3 regions of the Niveibacterium sp. genome follow, and region 1 is predicted to be linked to each of the others. Evidence: predicted binding sites of a transcription regulator. Region 1 holds the regulator's gene; each other region holds the start of a gene.
What was found. The regulator FNR, encoded in region 1, switches genes on or off when oxygen is low (the NO sensors DNR and NnrR bind a similar motif). The targets are predictions, from matches to a motif close to TTGANCTAGNTCAA.
Positions count from the first base shown of each region.

Region 1 (4,147 bases):
CCGCGTAATCGAGCGAGAAATGGCACATAAGGCTCTGGATGACGGCATAGCGGAGCTGGTCGTCGAACGTCATCTCGTAGCCGCGCACGATCGGCAGTTCATCGCGATCGAGCGTTTCGTAGTAAGCCTCAAGCGTCTTCGCACTCTGTGCGTAAGCCGGGCCCACCTTGCCGATGGACGAGACGCCAAACCCCAGCAGATCGCAGTCCGAGTGTGTCGAATAGCCTTGGAAATTGCGGTACAGCCGGCCGTTGCGTTGCGCCACCGCCATCTCGTCGTCCGGCTTCGCGAAGTGATCCATGCCGATGAACACGTAGCCCGCCTGGGTCAACTTCGCGATCGCCATACCAAGGATCTCAAGCTTCTGATCCGCACTCGGCAAGTCGTCGGCGTTAATCCGCCGCTGCGGCATGAAGCGCGTCGGCAGATGGGCGTAGTTGTAAAGCGCCAGCCGATCCGGCCCGATTTCGAGCACACGGTCGAGGGTCTGGCTGACGCGCTCAACGCTCTGGAAGGGCAAGCCGTAGATCAGATCGATGCTCACCGAGCGGAAGCCATTCGCCCGCGCCGCAGCGATGACTGCCGCAGTCTCCTCGACAGACTGGATGCGGTTCACAGCTTTCTGCACCACGGGATCGAAGTCCTGCACCCCAACGCTCATGCGGTTGAAGCCTTCCGCACCAAGCAACGCAACCGTCTCGGCCGACACACGGCGCGGGTCAACCTCAATCGAATATTCACCCCCCGGCATCAGCGTGAAATGGCGACGAATCGAGCGAAACAAATCGCGGATCTCGCTGTCCGAGAGGAATGTTGGCGTGCCGCCGCCCCAATGCATTTGTGAAACTTCGTGCGAGCCGGCAAGCTGTCCGGCGACGAGGCCCATCTCTTTGTCAAGATAGCGCAGGTAGCGCTCGGCCCGGCTGTGATCCTTCGTGACGATCTTGTTGCACGCGCAGTAGAAGCAGACCGTATCGCAGAATGGAATGTGGAAATATAATGAGAGGGGTTTCTTCAGGCCGCCCTGCGCGCGCAGACCAAGATGTCTTGCGTAGTCGCTACGCCCGAAGCCCTCGTGGAACCTGTCCGCAGTCGGATACGACGTGTAGCGCGGACCGGAAACGTCAAAACGTTGGATGAGATCGCGGTCGAAGACCGGCGTCTGCTCATTCTGATTCATTGTTTATTTTTTCTCTCTGTGGATGCCGGAAGGTGTCATGAACTCGGTCGGAGCCGTTTGATTGCCATCAACTAGCCCCCTTGGAGCACCCGCCTTGGAAAAACCCGCCACGATTCCGCTGACGGCCGTCAATCTTCGCACCGCGTGCACCCAATGTAACCTCAAGGAGCTTTGTCTTCCCGTTGGTCTTGATGATGTTGATCTCGAAAGGATCGACGGCCTCATCACGGCACGCAAGAAGGTCAAGCGGCAACAGCACCTGTACCGGGCTGGCGAACCCTTCGAGGCGATCTATGCGATCCGCACCGGTTTCTTCAAGACCGACATCCTGACCGAAGACGGCCGGGATCAGGTTACCGGCTTCCAGATGGCCGGCGAGATCCTGGGGCTCGACGGCATTTCGAGCGATCGGCATGTGTGCAATGCCGTCGCGCTTGAGGATTCCGATGTCTGCATGATCCCGTTTGAGCGGCTCGAAGAACTCTCGCGCCGGATCGAGCCGCTGCAGCGACAGTTCCACAAGTTCATGAGCCGCGAGATTGTGCGCGAGCAGGGCATCATGATGCTGCTCGGTTCAATGCGCGCGGAAGAGCGGCTTGCGGCCTTCCTGATCAACCTGTCGCAGCGCATGCGCTTGCGCGGTTATTCAGCGTCTGAGTTCCATTTGCGCATGACGCGCGAGGAGATCGGCTCCTACCTCGGGCTGAAGCTGGAAACGGTCAGCCGGGCCTTCTCGAAGTTTCAGGATGACGGACTTATCAGCGTGCACCAGAAGCACATCCAGATTCTGGATGCCGATGGTCTGCGCCGTCTGATCGGTCGCGCAAACGTCTGATCACGCCCAGGGGTTCGGCCGCTTTGTCAGCGCGACCGACACGATGTAGCCCAGCACCAGCAAAGCGGCCGCAAACGCGGCCGCTTTTGTTTGGCGAGTGCGCCCGCGTTTCAACGCGTATGTGCCCAACACAATGTACGCGAGCAGGCCCAACACCTTTGCGGTAAGCCAGTCGTCGTGAAACGGCGCAGCACGAAGCGCCCAAGCAAGAGCAACCGCGGACCCCAGCAAACCGGTATCGACGATGTGCGGCACCACCCTCACCCACCGGCCACGCACCCAGCCTGCTCCCATCAACACACCGACACCTCTCGCGACGAACCCCGTTGCCGAAAGCACAACGAAGCTGACATGAAGGTGCTTGAGCAGCAGGTAATCCATCGATCTCCCTAGCGTTCCATGACGTAGTCACCGGGCGCCGCGGCCAGCGCAGGAAAGTCATTATTGCTGACTGGCGGCGGCGCGATACGTTCACCGCAGCGCTCATCCAGCCAACAGAACCAATCATCCCACCAGCTGCCGACCCGGTGCTCCGCACGACCCCTCCAACCATGCGCGCTATCGGTGCGGTGCGCAGCCGCAATCCAGTACTCGCGTTTCGGAGGCTGAACCGGCGGGTTAACGATACCGAGGATATGGCCGCTCGACGAGAGCACGAAACGCTTGTCCCCGCGCACGAAGTTGGCAACCCGGAAAGCTTGCCGCCAGGGCGCGATGTGGTCATCTTCGGCGGCAACGGCATAGAGCGGCTGCGTGATCCGACCAAGATCCAGCGCTTCACCGGCAACCGTCAGCGCATCGGGCTCGATCAGGCGATTCCTCAGGTACAGCTCGCGCAGATACCAGGCGTGCATCGCATAGGGCATGCGCGTGGTATCCATGTTCCAGTACAACACATCGAACGAGGGCGGCTTCTCGCCCATCAGATAGCCCTGAACCACGTACTGCCAGATGAGCGGGTTCGACCGAAGCAGGCGGAACGAGGCCGCCATGTCGCGGCCGTCGAGATACCCCCGCTGCTCCATGGCCCGCGTCAGATAGCGAACGCTTCCCTCGTCGATGAATACCTCGACATCACCCGGCTTCGCAAAGTCGACCAGGGTCGTGAACAGTGTCCAATGCGCAACCGGTATGGCTTCAGCCGTGTAATGGCGGTTGGCCCACGCCATGTACATCGATAGCGCGGTGCCGCCGATGCAGTAACCGACGGCGTGCACCTTCTCCGCACCCGACAGTGCGCGGGCAGTCTCGATCGTAGCCGCGACGCCTTCCTGCAGGTAGTCATCGAATCGGACATCACGCAGCGCAGCGTCCGGGTTCTTCCATGAGGTGATGTAGACGTCGAAGCCCGCGTCACGCAGATGGCGCACCAAGCTCTTCTTAGGCGTCAGATCAAGGATGTAAAACTTATTGATCCAAGGCGTCACGATCACGACCGGCATGCTGCGCACAGTATCGGCGGTGGGCGTGTAGTGGATCACTTCAACCAGACGGGTGCGAGCAACCACCTCACCCGGCGTCGTTGCCAGATTGCGCCCGACTTTGAAGTCCGACGGGTCGGCCATGCGGATGTCGCCGGCACGCAGATCGTCGAGAAAGTTCTGCCAACCTGCTCGCAGCGTCTGACCTTGGCTGGCGGCCGCGGCGCGCTGGGCAACCGGATTCAGGGCCAAGAAATTGGTCGGCGCAACTGCGTTCAGCCACTGCCGCCACCAGAACGCAGCGCGGCGTCGCTCGGTGCCCGACAAGCCCGGCGTGGCATACAGCATGTCCTGCGTATGCCGCGTTGACAGCAGATACCACTGCTTCAGCGCTGCCCACGAAGCGTTCTGCGACCAAACGGGATCGGAGAACCGGGTATCGTCCGCTTGCGGACGCACCACATCAGGAACATGAGCGCCAGCGGCGCGCGACAAACTGTTGCATGCCAGCGCCCAAGCGTCCGCCGAAAAACGGCTCCAGCGCTCGGCGAACTCCAGTGGATGCAGACACCAGGCGATTTGCGCATGCACCACTGGCGCAACAACGCCCAGGGGGTCTACGCTTGCAGCCACCTGTTGCCCCACCACGCCAAGCGACAGCTTGTGCTCTTCAGCACGCCCTTCGCCGCCTACGACTGCGTTTTCACCCGA
Region 1 covers NZ_JAYRDJ010000007.1:81,201-85,347, reverse strand. The annotation lists gene hemN (oxygen-independent coproporphyrinogen III oxidase) at 1-1,180, opposite strand, end outside; gene fnr (fumarate/nitrate reduction transcriptional regulator Fnr) at 1,275-2,015, shown strand; gene ACE3P0_RS07245 (SirB2 family protein) at 2,016-2,396, opposite strand; gene ACE3P0_RS07240 (PHA/PHB synthase family protein) at 2,405-4,147, opposite strand, start outside.

Region 2 (4,147 bases), on a different contig from region 1:
GTAGCTATACACCGCCTCTTCCTCGAAGTAGCCGACCATGCGGTGCGCGGTCTTCGGCGACACGAGATACAGCACGAAGAAGAAGTTGTAGAACGCGCCCTGCGCCAGCAGGATCAGGAAGCGCTCGAAGCCCGAAGGCTTGGCGATCTGGATGAAGGTCATCAGGTGCATGCGCTCGTTTTCGGCCTCGTCGAGCAACGTGCGGATCCAGCCGTGGTCATCGGACATATGTCGCAGCGCGCGCAGGTGCTGCAAGGTGCCGCCCACCATGCCCGGCACTGCGGCCACGGTTTCGAGCACCACCGCGCGATGGCCATAGCGGTTGGCGAAGAACAGATCGGCGAAGAAGCGCAGGAACTTGCAGATGCCGTACGCAATGCGGTCCTGCAGGCCCGCGGGGGTTCGGTGCGTAACGGCTGGCTCTGGGGCAATCATGGTGATGCACTCCTGATGGGGAAATCGCGAGGCCGGCCTCGTGAGCCCGCCTCAAGCCATGCTCCGCCACAGGTATCGCGGTCGCGGAGCGGGCTGCGCCCGGCCGCATGGCTGCGGCGGGCGTACCCGGCTAACGATCAGATAGACGCATCGACCACCAGGATGGTTCCGCCAACGCGGGGTCAGTTGAGCGCGCTGGCGAAACGCCCCAGACGCGGTTGCCAGTGATCGGTGATATCGGCCGACACCAGGATGTGCTTCGCGCGGCCGATGATGTCGCTGTGCGGCACAAAGCCGATGTAGCGGGAGTCCTCGCTGTTGTCGCGGTTATCGCCGAGCATGAAGTAGTGATCGGGCGGCACCACCACCGGCCCGAAGCTGAGTTTTGCCGCGACGCGATCAAGGAACTGCACTGTTCGCTGCTGGCCCGCGATGCTTTCGGTGGCACGCAGCGCAGGCACCGCGATGCCGGGGCCGACGCTTTCGACCGCCGGCTTTACATCGGCATAGCGAGCCGGCTGCCCGTTGAGGATCAGCACGTCGTCGCGCATTTCAACGACATCGCCGGGCACGGCAACCAGCCGCTTGATCAGGCGCGTGCCGTCTTTCGGCGAGTTGAAGGTGACGATGTCACCACGCTGCGGGTCGCCCAGGTGGCTCAGCGTGATGTTGGTCAGGGGCAGTTTCGCGTCGTAGGCAAGCCGGTTAACCAGCACCACATCGCCTTCCAGAATGGTCGGGCGCATCGAGCCGGTCGGCACCGGATTCCAGTCCGCCATCGCGCTACGGAACAGCCCAAGGCAGACAAGGAAGATCACAAAACCGCGGTTCTGCTTCAGCCAGTTTTTCATGGTGTCCTTTCGGTGCGTCGGAGGGATCGACGACACCCAGTCTGCCGCGCTCACCCCCTGCGCAAGGTGTCAGGACGCCATGAATTGCATCAAGTTGTTGTCGCGCTCAAGCTTCCGACATCGCGCGCTTGAGCATGCGGTCGTAGAGCACCACGTTCACCGTCGCGGCGAGGTTCATGCAACCGATGGTGGGTACGTAGACGATGTCGCGGCACCAGGCGGTGACGTTGTCTTTCAGGCTGCCGTCCTCGGGCCCGAAGATGTAGAACGCGCGCTCCGGGTGCTTGTACTGCGTCAGCGGCTGCGCGTTGGGATGGATTTCGATCGCCACCGGCACGCAGCCGAGCGGGATCACGCCCTGCAGATCCTCCACTCCGATCAGCGGAATCTGCAGATGCACCTGCTTGGTATCGGTACGGAATTCGCGCGCATGTTCGTAGCGCTTGCCGGTGTAAAACACCGAATGCACGCCATAACAGCCGGCCGCGCGCATCACCTCGCCAACGTTCGACGGATTCTTCGGATTCGCAAGGCCGATGCAGGCATAGCCCTCGTAATCGCGGACGGCCTGCTTGCGGGTGAGGGTTTCGATTTTAGACATGAGTGACTGCTTAACGGCGGGCCGCCATTTTAACGCTGACGGACTAAGCGCCCGGCGGCGACACGCGCCGAGTCCGCCGGGCGGCACAACCAGCCGGACGCGGCCTCACGGCCACGTCCGGCGTCGGCTGTGCACCGGCGATCAGGCAGCCTTGCAATGCAGCGGCACGACCTTGTGCTGAGCCACCTCGCCCAAGGGCAGAACCGTGCGGCCATACACTTCGTTAAGCACCTGCGCCGCCGCCGCGTAGATTGCCGACGCACCGCACAGGATGCCTTCCCAACCGGCGACCAGCTTCAAGGTCTCGTTGCCGGTGGCGTCCGCCACCGCGAGCAGCGCGAAGAGCACGGTGAGCGAAGCAAACACCAGCTGCGTTACACGGTTCAGGCGCAGCGTGCCGATGAATAACATCAGGGTCAAAACACCCCACATGGCAAGGTAAGCCGCCATGCCACCCGACGAAGTCGCCGCGGCAAGGCCGGTCTTCGGCAGCACGACCAGCGCTACCAGCGACAGCCAGAAGAACCCGTAGGAGGTGAATGCCACCGTGCCGAAGGTATTGCCCTTCTTCCACTCCATCAGCCCGGCGCACACCTGACAGATGCCGCCGTAGAAGATGCCCATCGCCAGGATCATCGAGCCCAGCTCGAACACGCCAGCGTTGTGGAGGTTGAGCAAGACCGTCGTCATACCGAACCCCAGCAGCCCGAGCGGGGCTGGGTTGGCGGTGTGGTCATGGGCTGCTGCATGGTCCTTCATCAAACTGCTCCTTGTTTTTTGGTGCCGCTTCGCGGCGGACCGCAAGGATGCTGCAATGCAGCATGACTTGCTTTCATGCAGATCAAGGGAGAGGGGATCGAGGTGCATTGCACAACCCACCACACATTTCGCGGAGGGCATTCTTCGATCGACCGCGATGAATCGAAGCGGCATTCCCGCTGAAGCCGGGTCCCGCCCCGGCGGGCGTCTTACTTTCTGGCAACAGCACCAGAAAGTAAGCAAAGAGTGCCGCCCGGCCTTCGCGGCCCTACGGGCTCCCCTCACTGCGGCATCGCCCGTCGGCCGGCCTCGCGAACTCGGCGCTGCGCGCCTCAAACAGCGAGCCCGGACTACCCCGCCGGCCGACACCTCCGCTCGGCGCTCTCGACGGGGCCCAAGGTCAAAACCGTCGATCTTTCACCGTGCGTCGCGCATCCGGGCTGAGAGAGTCCGGCTGCGGTCAAAAGTCGACGCTTTTCCAACCCCCTCTGAAACGCCGAGCAGCGCAGAAGCATCGGGTTCCGACGCGTAGCGGCGGTGGCGAGGACTGTCTGAGGCCCGCAGGGCCGAGTTCCGCAGCCACCCGATGCTTCGAGCAGCAAAGGGGCGCAGGCGGGGTTGCGCGAAGCACGCTTCGCGCCGCCGGAGCCGGCAGGCTGTGCAAAGCCTGCCGTGGAGCATTGAAGCGGGGCGACTTTCTTTGGGTACTTTCTTTGTTCGCACAAAGAAAGTACCCCGCCCGCCGGGGCGAGACCCGGCTTGAGCGGACACGGCGTCGCAGCGCGTCGCGCCCAACCGCAAGCCACACAAGAAAGGTCGAAATAACGCAGAAAACCAAACAGCCCGCCCCGGCTCACGCCGGGCGGGCTGTGCCATTCAACCTCCGCCGCCAATCAGGCCGGCGCCGAAGTCCTGATCAGGTGGTCGAAAGCCCCCAGACTTGCCTTGGCCCCCTCACCCATCGCGATGATGATCTGCTTGTACGGCACCGTCGTCGCATCGCCGGCTGCGAACACGCCTGGCACCGAGGTCTCGCCGCGGGCGTCGACTTCGATCTCGCCGCGCGGCGAGAGCTTGACGACGTCCTTGAGGAAGTCGGTGTTCGGCAGCAGGCCGATCTGCACGAAGATGCCTTCGAGTTCGATGTGGTGTGCTGCGCCGCTGACGCGGTCCTTGTACGAGAGGCCGTTTACCTTGCTGCCGTCGCCGGTCACTTCGGTGGTCTGTGCAGAGGTGATGACCTTCACGTTCGGCAGGCTGTGCAGCTTCTTCTGCAGCACCGCGTCGGCACGCAGGGTGTCGGCGAATTCGAGCAGGGTGACATGGGCGACGATGCCTGCGAGGTCAATCGCAGCCTCCACGCCGGAGTTGCCGCCGCCGATCACCGCGACGCGCTTGCCCTTGAAGAGCGGGCCGTCGCAGTGCGGGCAGAAGGCCACACCCTTGGTCTTGTACTGCTGCTCGCCCGGCACGCCCATCTCGCGCCACCGCGCACCGGTCG
Region 2 covers NZ_JAYRDJ010000025.1:52,739-56,885, reverse strand. The annotation lists gene ACE3P0_RS15625 (alternative oxidase) at 1-435, opposite strand, end outside; gene lepB (signal peptidase I) at 618-1,286, opposite strand; gene ACE3P0_RS15615 (RNA methyltransferase) at 1,393-1,887, opposite strand; gene ACE3P0_RS15610 (acetate uptake transporter) at 2,029-2,646, opposite strand; gene ahpF (alkyl hydroperoxide reductase subunit F) at 3,540-4,147, opposite strand, start outside.
Region 2: the regulator FNR is predicted to act here: its motif matches at 2,719-2,732, upstream of ACE3P0_RS15610 (acetate uptake transporter).

Region 3 (4,147 bases), on a different contig from region 1:
CCCTCTACGCTGAGGGTCAGCGTGCGTGTGGTCTCCGCCGTGTTCGCAATGGTGATCTGGTAGCTGTTCTCGATGCCGTCTTCGGTCTCGCGGTAAAGGCCACCGCGATCGCGCTGCACTGCAAGCTGCACATCGGCGCGGTGCGCGAGGCTCCAGCTGGTGCCGAGCATCAGGGCGGTGAAGATCGCGGCGTAGATCGCGGTGCGCGGCCGCAACGCCCTGCGCACGATGTCCTGCCGGCCGAGCTTGCGCACCACTGCGTTCTCGGTGGCGTAGCGAATCAGGCCGCGCGGGCGCTCGATCTTGTCCATCACCTGGTCGCAGGCATCGATGCAGGCAGCGCACGCGATGCACTCCGCTTGCAAGCCGTCGCGAATGTCGATGCCGGTTGGGCAGACCTGCACGCAGATGCCGCAGTCGATGCAGTCGCCGCGCGGTGCTTCAGCGCCCGACTGGGTCTTGTTGATACGCCCGCGCGGTTCGCCGCGCGCTTCGTCATAGGTGATGATCAGCGTGTCGGCATCGAACATCACGAACTGAAAGCGCGCGTAGGGGCAGACGTACTTGCACATCTGTTCGCGGAAGAAGCCCGCATTGCCATAGGTGGCGGCCGCGTAGAACAGGATCCAGAATGCCTCCCAGGCGCTGACGCTTGCATTGGCAATGGCTTCGGTAAGCGGGCGGATCGGTGTGAAGTAGCCAACAAAGGTCAGCCCGGTCCATAGCGAGAACGCGATCCAGGTGAAGTGCTTGGCGGTTTTTCGGCGCAGCTTGTCGAATGACCAAGGGGCCGCGTCCAGCTTCATACGCTGGCTTCTGTCGCCCTCAATGCGCGCTTCGATCCACAGAAAGATCTCGGTATAGACCGTCTGTGGGCAGGTGTAGCCGCACCAGAGCCGGCCCGCGACTGCAGTGAACAGAAACAGGGCGAGCGCCGAGAGAATCAGCAGGATCGCGAGGTAGATCGTGTCCTGAGGGCGCAGGCTCAGGCCGAAGATGTCGAACCTGCGCGTGTCGAGATCGAACAGCACGGCTTGCCGTCCGTTCCACGGCAACCAGCAGAACCCGTAGAACACGGCTTGCGTCAGCCACACGAAGAGCCAGCGCCAGCGCTGGAAGCGGCCGCTGATCGACTTGGGGTAGATCTTGGGTTCGGCAACGTAAAGCGAGTTGATCGGGATGACGCGCTTCTGTCCAGGCTTAGCGGCCATCGTCGGCCCCCATGTCGGCGTCCTGGTCGTTACCTGCTGCGTGCTGTGGCCACGCGGGCGGGTGGCCGTTCCGATCCCAATGCCCTTCGAGCGCCGGGAACAACACGCGCTCCTCGAACCGCACATGCTCGTTCAGCAGTTGCGCGAAGCTGGCAGCGTGGCGCCTCATGCGGGGCGCGCTGGCGAGAAAGTCGATCAGCACTTCGTGGTCGGCGCGCAGCTGCGCAACCAGCGTCCCTTCGCCGAAGCGTTCAAGCTCAGGAATCAGCACCGTCTCCTCAAACCTGAAGTGCGCCAGCAATTCTGGTCTGAGCGCGAGGGCGTCGGCGACGGCGGCCTCCAGTGCTTCCGGCGAGTTCGCCTGGCCAAGATGGGATGCAAGACGCAGTGCGGCGTGATGTTCTCGTGACAAGGGGCGCAGATGCGCAGTTCGTTTCATGCTCGGGCTTACCTTCTTCCTAAACGTGCTTCTGTCTTGAGATCACATGTGCCGCCAAGTCGTGCCCGCACGGGCGAGACCGATACTCGTTGCCCGGGCCGTGCGTGAGCTGCCATCGAAAGCCTGACGGCGCCTCGTGCTCGAGCAGAGCGCCGATCCAGCACGTTTGTCTGCGCTCGGAGGGCAAGGGTGGCGGCTGTCATGGATCAAGACGCGGTCGTGCCACAATGATCAACATGTCGATTTATATCACAACGTGATGGTTTGAGATGACTGAACCAACGACGCCAGAATCGACGACACCGGTTGTGCTGCTTGGCAAGCACCAGTACGAGGCGCTCTCCGAGTTTCGCTACCAGCTCCGGCGCTTCCTGCACTTCAGCGAAACCGCGGCGCGTGATGCTGGGCTCACGCCGCTGCAGTACCTGCTGCTGTTGCACATCCGTGGTTTTCCGGGGCGCGAGTGGGCGACCGTGGGCGAGCTCGCCGAGCGCTTGCAGATGCAACATCACGGCGCGGTGGCGTTGCTGACACGATGCGAAGAGCAGGGGCTTGTCGAACGTCGGCGCAGTGATACCGACCGGCGGAAGGTCGAAATCCACCTCACCGCCACCGGCTCCCGCCACCTCGAACACCTGGCGGCCATGCATGAGGCGGAACTACGGTCTCTGCAAAGCACGTTCCGGGTCGCGCGGATTACTGCCTTCAACGACGACGCATGAGTTCAGTGCGTCGTTGGATGCCGCCCCCAGATTTCGCTTTCATGGACCTCTGATGGCGGCGTCGTTTCAAGTGGGTGTGGCTGCGGTTTTCGTCGGTGCCGACGCGAAACGCGACGTCACGCGTCGAACGCGATCGGGCGCGCTTCTTCGATGAGCCATTGGCGGAGCGCGGCGGTGCTTTCCTGTTCCAGTTGCCCTTCGCGATACATCAGGTAGTACGAGAGTCGCAGCGATACGTCGGTGCGGAACGGGCTGACCAGGCGGCCGGCGGCGAGGTCGTATTCAACCAGCAGCTGTTGCCCGAGCGCGATGCCTTGTCCGTCGATGGCGGCTTGCAGCGCGAGCTGTGTGTCGCTGAGCCCCATGCTGCGGCGGGCCTGGCTTTCGGAGAGGCCGACTTCCTCCAGCCATTGCCGCCACGTCGGCAGATGCGCGAGCCGCTGGGCGCTGCGATCGTGCAGCAGGTTGTGTTCGAGCAGGCTGGGCAGGCCGTCGAGTTGCGCGGCGACCGCGGGGCTGCACACCGGCAGGAAACCGGTGGTGGCGAAGCGCTCGGTTACGGTGCCCCGTTCAGCTGATTGCCGTTCGGCGATCAGCAGGTCGAGCGAATCGAGTGATTGCAGTTCGGGTTCGGTGATGACCTCGACGCGCAGTTCCGGGTTGGCATTGAGGAAACGGAACAGCCGCGGCACCAGCCACTTGCTGCCGAGTGCGGCGGGCACGCCGATCCGGAGAGGCCGGGCGGTGTCAGAGAGCAGCAGCTCGGTGGCTTGCTGCACCGAGCGGAAAGCGTCGCGGATACGCGGCAGGTAGTTCTCGCCAGCCCCCGTCAACAGCAACTGGTTGTTGTGGCGATCGAACAGCTTGAGGCCGAGGAACTCCTCAAGCTGTTTGACCTGATGGCTTACCGCCGCGTTCGTGACGCAGAGCTCGTCGGCGGCGCGCGTGAAGCTCATGTGGCGTGCAGCGACCTCGAACACGCGCAGTCCGTTGAGCGGGGGTAGTCGTTTTCGGGCGTGCATGCGTTGAACGTGATTAATCGTTTCATTAAGTTTATGTAGTTTGCCAAATTCCGTGTGGCAGTCAAGGATTGTCTGCGTGTATACCCGCGCCGCTATTGTCAAATAATGTGTGACAACACAAGACTTTCTCGGGCGGATTCGGGTGTCGGTGATGCGCGGAATTAATGGGATTTAAGCTTTAATCAAATCGTGGAGATGGAGGTATTCGCCGCGGCGGTGGCCGGGCGTGGCGAGGCAAGTGTCGTGATGCGCCGCGGAAAACGAGCGGCGGCCGAGAGTTCGGAGTGCCACGGCGAGAACTGTGCAGAGATTGCGCATCGCAGCACATCGATAAGCGGTGGGTACATCCGGCTGCACTGCAAATCGGGCGCGCCAGCGCCCTTGCGAGGAGACAAACAAGAAATGAATTTCATCAACCACGTGTTGGCGTGTCTGACGGCGTGCCTGCTGCTGCCCGGCGTGGCGGCGGCCGCGACGTTTGCGAAGGGGGCGGATGTCAGCTGGGTCAACCAGGAGGAAGCGGCGGGCTACGTCTTCTACAACAGCGCTGGTGTGGCGACCGATCCTTTCGTGCTGCTGAAGAACCTCGGGACGAATGCGATCCGGCTGCGGGTGTGGGTGAACCCGGGTGACGGCTGGAATAACGGAGCGGACGTGCTGTACAAGGCCAAGCGCGCGGCCGCCCAGGGCATGCGCATCATGATCGACTTCCACTACAGCGATTCGTGGGCCGACCCGGGGCAGCAGACCAAA
Region 3 covers NZ_JAYRDJ010000001.1:23,397-27,543, forward strand. The annotation lists gene ccoG (cytochrome c oxidase accessory protein CcoG) at 1-1,211, opposite strand, end outside; gene ACE3P0_RS00100 (hemerythrin domain-containing protein) at 1,201-1,650, opposite strand; gene ACE3P0_RS00105 (MarR family winged helix-turn-helix transcriptional regulator) at 1,920-2,372, shown strand; gene gcvA (transcriptional regulator GcvA) at 2,489-3,394, opposite strand; gene ACE3P0_RS00115 (arabinogalactan endo-beta-1,4-galactanase) at 3,797-4,147, shown strand, end outside.
Region 3: the regulator FNR is predicted to act here: its motif matches at 1,847-1,860, upstream of ACE3P0_RS00100 (hemerythrin domain-containing protein).